DNA from 2 places in the Mucilaginibacter sp. R-33 genome. Region 1 is predicted to be linked to the other one. Evidence: riboswitches for the same ligand, from Rfam matches in the RefSeq annotation. Region 1 holds a riboswitch; the other holds the start of a gene.
What was found. Region 1 has a riboswitch for cobalamin ahead of ACP26M_RS07940 (TonB-dependent receptor plug domain-containing protein). Riboswitches for the same ligand answer to the same signal wherever they lie in the genome.
Positions count from the first base shown of each region.

Region 1 (3,202 bases):
AAGTTTTTCAGAAGTGAATTTTATTACTTTTTGCTATAAGTAAATTTAAATTTAGTTAAATGGGGAAAGTGCTTTTTAGGGCGTTTAAGTTCATATTGATATATCACCCGACTGAGGTTTTTCAGGAAAGGCAGGCATACCGTTGCGTACTCATATTTATTATCGTTGAGTATGCCATCTTCATTTGACTGTACAACGGCACTGAGCATAAACTCAACCTTATTTTTAAAATCTACTATATAGGCATTATCAATATCATAACCATAACTGTCGCCAACTTTATTAAAGACCCTGATATCTGGGTTAATAACTGCCGTGCTATCCCCGCCATAAAACAAAAACTTGCAGTAAGCCGGAAAATATTCGGGCTGGTGATAAGTAGGTTTAGTGTTTTCGGTAGGGAAGGTGCTCATATAACGGTAAATGAAACGATAGTCTTCCGCCGTTAAATTAAAGCGTTGCGCTTTAGGAAAAGTTTCCGGAAATAATAACCGTTTAAGAACCATTTGCTGATCGGCAAGAGCATAAACATTCTTTTCAGAAAAATCGAGTGACCTGTTAACCAGCCTGTTGCTGCTATCTAAATAAGCTTTTCCCTGCAGCATGTTTTCCAGGTGCATGGGATAGTTTGAAGTATCATATAATGCAGGCTTGTGATAAATCAGTTTATTGCTGGCATAAAAATCGATAGGGTTGGTGTGCCGCGTACTTTCTCCCGCATCACCAATAGCCAATCTGCCTACAATACGGGTGTTATTAAGGTGATATTTCTTTAGTTTCTGATTAATCTCCACCCGGCCAACAAATTCATAAAGCCGGTTGTACGCATCGTTATCACTCACCAGTAAGATCTTTTTAATGTAGTTCTCAATGGATGGGAGACCCGTTGCCGATGATGTATCCACCCGCACTTTGGTTTGGCCGGCAAATGAACTATCAGTGATCATTACCGACTTTTTGTTTAAGTCTTTTACTTTCAGTTCGTTCAACTTCTCAAGGGCGAATATGGCTGTGGGGAGTTTTACCGTGCTTGCCGGATAAAAATAATGATGCGCGTTAAGGCGATAACTATACGAGGTAAAGTGAGGGATGTTGTTTTTATCCCTGTCTATCCGGGTATATAGTATTTGTACCTCGTTTTGCGTGCGATGGTTCAGGATACCCGAAAATAATTCGGGATGTTCATACAGCATAGCCTTTAGAAAAATGGTATCTGGTTGCTGGGCAAAGCTGCCAGATGCGCTCATGATCAGCAGTAAAATACAGAGATATTTCATCATGATAAATATAGCTATGTAATTTGAGGTTAACGGATACTTATTGTACTTTTGCAGCGCTTTAGGTTTCATTATTTGTTTAATGAATTAAAAGGGAATACGGTGTAAGTCCGTAACTGTCCCGCAGCTGTAAGCTCCGTAACCGTTGCCAAATCTATAAAGTCACTTTCTGTAAACAGGAGGGAAGGCCAGGCAAAAAGGGGAGTAAGTCAGAAAACCTGCCAAAGCGTTATATGTTATTCATAGCTTTCGGGGATTGAAGCTTGAATGTGAATGCTCTTCGTTTGGCGTGTTTTCATTTTATTCATTTCCGTGTATGCTATTAAGGCTGCATTATTATTTTACACATATCAATCATACATGGAAAAAAAGTACGCTAAAATTACTTTGGGATTCGGTTTGTTAGCTGTTGGTTTATCTACCTCAGCAGCATATGCACAGGATACCACACGCACACTCAATACGGTAGTAGTAACTGCAAGCCGGTCGCCTAAAAAACTGTCAGACATCGGCCGCGTTGTTACCATCATTTCTGCCGATGAGATCAATAAATCTCAGGGTAAATCATTACCTCAATTATTAAATACGGTTGCCGGTATAACTTTTTCAGGTGCAAACAATGCCCCCGGTATCAGCACATCGGTTTTCTTGCGCGGAGCTTCATCTGGCAATACCCTTATCCTGGTCGATGGTTTTCCGGTAAACAATGCTTCGGGCATTGATGGTAGCTATGATCTTAACGCTTTTTCGCTGGATCTGATAGATCATATCGAGATCTTGAAAGGAAGCGGTTCAACGCTTTATGGTTCTGATGCTGTAGCAGGCGTTATTAATATCATCACCAAAAAAGCTAAACAGCAAGGATTAACCGGTGGATTGCAGCTAACAGGTGGCAGCTATAATACGTTTAAAGAATCGGCTTCATTAATTGGAAGGGTAAAGAACACAGGTATAGCTGTTAATCTTTCAAATACCGATTCAAAAGGTTTTGCCGCGGCCACAGATACTACCGGCAAAGGTGGATTTAAGAAAGATGGTTTTCATCAGCGTTCGGCAAGCGTGAACCTGAGCCAAAATGTTTCATCTAAATTTATTCTTAATGGAAACCTGCAGGTAAGCCACAATACCGGTGATCTTCCTTACGGTGCTTTTATAAACGACAATGATTACACTTATAAAAACACATTCTTATTTGGCGGTGTAGGTGCAAAATTGATTTTGCCAAAAGGTAACCTCAACGTGAACCTGTCGCAAAATACGGTTCAAAATGATTTCACCAACCTTCCCTCTGACAATGGCGGAACCCACCAGGTTACAAAAAATACAGGGCGTATAACCAATGTCGAAGCTGTGTTTAATTATGAATTGAATAAGTATTTTGATATTACCAGCGGTGCGGCCTTTAAATACAGCAACACAAGCCAGTACAGTCTGTATGAATCAACATCTTATCCGGGTGTGCCGAGCATTATTAAAGCTGGTGATGCTGCTAATAACATATTCAGCGCTTATACGTCGTTATTTTTCAAATACGATATCTTCCACATGGAGTTAGGTGGCAGGTACAACAACCATAGCAAATATGGCGACAAGTTTACCTACACCATCAACCCATCATTATTCCTTGCTGATCAGTTTAAGATCTTTGGTACCATAGCTTCGGCCTTCAAATCACCTTCGCTATATCAATTGTTTTCGCAATATGGTAATTCGAAATTAAACCCCGAGATCACTACATCATATGAAGCTGGTTTTGATTGGGAGATTGTTAAGAATACCCTTTCATTTAACACCCAGTTTTTCAAGCGCAATACCAAAGATGTTATCTATTTTAAAAACCTGTCTGGCCCTCCTTATAGTCAATATGCAAACGGGCAACAGCAAAAAGATAAGGGCTTTGAAACCGAATTAAAATATCACGATAA
Region 1 is NZ_CP188089.1:1,877,597-1,880,798, forward strand. It holds gene ACP26M_RS07935 (serine hydrolase) at 24-1,349, opposite strand; cobalamin riboswitch at 1,323-1,517, shown strand; gene ACP26M_RS07940 (TonB-dependent receptor plug domain-containing protein) at 1,638-3,202, shown strand, end outside.

Region 2 (3,202 bases), 450 kb from region 1:
GAAGAAATGCCAGCCCGGCCATAATGGATGGATAGTTTAGTACTTTTTGCAGATAAAGGCTTAAAATAAAAACGCTGCCATAGTAAGATCCGTTTAAAACCGCTCCGAGTATTAAAAGTGCATTAAACCTCGCTGACTTGAACAGATGGAATGGCAGCATTGGATGTGCTGTTTTGCCTTCAATCCATAAAAAAAGACCGAAAATCAATAAACTCAAAATAAGCCCTCCCCAGATTAGTACATGGCTTAATCCAAGCCGGGGTATTTCAATAATTACACTAATGAGCGTGGTGACTGATAGCATCCAGGTGAGTTGTCCGGGCAAATCAAAACTCCTCTTGCTTGTTTTTGTCATTTGCGCCATTTTAAAACTCAGGATATAACCAATTATGCAGATTGGGATGTTAACAATAAAAATGAAACGCCAACTGCTGAATGCTATCAGGAAGCCACCAATAGTGGGGCCTGCAGCCATGGCAGCGCTTCCGGCAGCTGTCCACAAGCCTACGGCCCGCGTGCGTGTTTGTGGTGTATGTGCAAACTGGTGATTGAGCAATGCAAGCGAGCTTGGGATCATCATAGCAGCCCCAATTCCCTGGGCCACACGGCAAATGATAAGCGTAATTGCATCAGGGGCCAAACCGCATCCTGCTGATGCAATACCGAAAATGATCATGCCAATCTGGAAGATCTTTTTTGATCCTAATAGGTCGCCGAGGCTACCTGCCGACAGCATGAGTACTGCAAATGCAAGCGTGTATGCGTCAATTACCCATTGCAGGGTGCTGATACCCGCATGATATGCTTTTGCAATTTCAGGTAGTGCAATATTAACGATAGAAACATCAAGTTGTGCTACTACAAAGGCCAAACTGGTAGTTAATACCGCCCAGCCAAAGCCCGGAAGGTTTGAATGTGTTTTCTGATCCATATAGAAGCTGCCAAAGGTAAGGATCAGTTTGCATCTGGCATGGTACAATTCAACGCTTTATAGGTTTACGCGTTTATTGGCCATGGTATAACCTACAATTTAACCAAGAAATAACCTGAATATTCAGCCGGCAGATCATTATATTTGCCCCGATAAGTTCTTTACTTTACTTCATCAACCGGTATAGGTTTTACTTAATTGTAGATTAATAGGGAATCGTGTGTAAATCACGAACTGTCGCGCAACTGTAAGTAACACAAAGGTTTTTGCCAGTAATGTCCACTGTCCTGATAAACAGGGATGGGAAGGACGGCAAAAATGTTACAAGTCAGGAGACCTGCCTAATACTGAATTGACAATGCTTTCGCGGTATGAAGCTTGGTCTGGGTTATGATTACTTGCCTGTTTGGGTCCATGGCCCGTTATGACAGACTGTGACCATATATTCTCTCCATATTTTACATATCACAAAACATTACGAAGCTTAGCTGAAAGGGCTTTTAACCGATTTATTCATTTAATCAATTAAAAGAATGCTAACGCAAAATTTAGGTTACCCGCGTATTGGTAGCCGGCGCGAATTAAAAAAAGTCTGCGAAAATTACTGGGCAGGCAAAACGGGCTTAAAAAATGTGCTTACCGTGGGTAAATACATCAGGGAAGAAAACTGGCTGCTGCAAAAAGAAGCCGGAATTGACATGATCCCATCAAATGATTTTTCATTTTATGACCAGGTGCTTGATCATTCACTGATGTTTGGTGCTATTCCTAAACGCTATCACGAGGTGATCCAACAAAAGGGCAATACTGAGCTCGATCTGTATTTTGCTATGGCGCGCGGCTATCAAAAAGATGGATTGGATGTGGTAGCGATGGAAATGACCAAATGGTTTGATACCAATTACCATTACATCGTACCCGAGTTTTATAAAGATCAGCAGTTTAAACTTTTCTCCACCAAGGTTATCGACGAGTTTTATGAGGCTAAACAATTGGGCATCGTTAGCAAGCCGGTATTGCTTGGCCCTGTATCGTACCTGTTGTTGGGCAAGGAGAAAGAGGCTGGTTTCGATAAGACAGACCTGATCAAAAATCTGCTGCCTGTTTATTTTGACATCCTGAATAAGCTTAAAGCTTTAGGTGCCGAATGGGTTCAGTTTGATGAGCCGTTTTTAGCGCTTGATTTAAGCGAAAAACAACAGGAGGTATTTAAAGATACCTATAAGCAATTGAGGAAGGAGTTTCCTTTCCTGAAGATAGTTTTGGCAACTTATTTTGAACGCCTGGGTGATAACACTCAATTAGCGGCAACTTTACCCGTTGATGTTTTACATGTCGATTTGGTGCGGGCGCCTCAGCAATTAAACGAAGTAATGGAGCATCTGCCCCAAAAAACTATCCTTTCTTTAGGTGTTGTTGACGGGCGCAATATCTGGAAAAATGATTTTGTTAACTCGCTGGTCATTATAAAGAATGCGAAGGATAAATTAGGTGCCGACCGCGTTTGGATAGCTCCTTCATGCTCATTGATCCATTCGCCATGCGATCTGCAAAATGAAACCAACGATGAAGTGCTTACTCCCGAAATTAAGCAGTGGCTGGCTTTTGCGCGGCAGAAAATAAACGAAGTGGTATTGCTCAGCAAATTATCGGAAGATGTGGTGAGCGATAGCAGCCTGCATCAGCTGGCAAAAAACCGGCAGGCAAACGAGGCCCGCCGAACATCTGCACTGATCCATAACCCAGCGGTTAAACAACGGGTAAGCGCCATCACCGAAAATGACGCAAAGCGTATAAGCGCTTTTCCTGCACGGAAAGAACAGCAGCAGCAACTGCTTGACCTGCCACTTTTTGCTACCACAACTATTGGTTCGTTCCCGCAAACAACCGAAGTACGAAGCTGGCGTGCCCAATTAAAAAAAGGCGCGATAACCCTGGGGGAGTATAATAAACTGATAGCTACCGAAACTGAAAAGGCTATAAAATGGCAGGAAGAAATAGGGTTGGATGTGCTGGTACATGGCGAGTTTGAACGTAATGATATGGTTGAGTACTTTGGCGAACAACTGGCCGGTTTTACCTTTACACAAAATGGCTGGGTGCAAAGCTATGGCAGCCGCTGTGTTAAGCCACCGGTTATTTATGGCGATGTATCAAGGCCACAGCCTATGACGGTAAAATGGTCGGCTTATGCGCAATCACTAACCTCAAAATGGATGAAGGGTATGTTAACCGGCCCGGTAACTATTTTGCAATGGTCGTTTGTGCGCA
Region 2 is NZ_CP188089.1:1,423,090-1,426,291, forward strand. It holds gene ACP26M_RS06145 (MFS transporter) at 1-931, opposite strand, end outside; cobalamin riboswitch at 1,100-1,291, shown strand; gene metE (5-methyltetrahydropteroyltriglutamate--homocysteine S-methyltransferase) at 1,465-3,202, shown strand, end outside.
Region 2: another riboswitch for cobalamin. It lies ahead of metE (5-methyltetrahydropteroyltriglutamate--homocysteine S-methyltransferase); the one in region 1 lies ahead of ACP26M_RS07940 (TonB-dependent receptor plug domain-containing protein).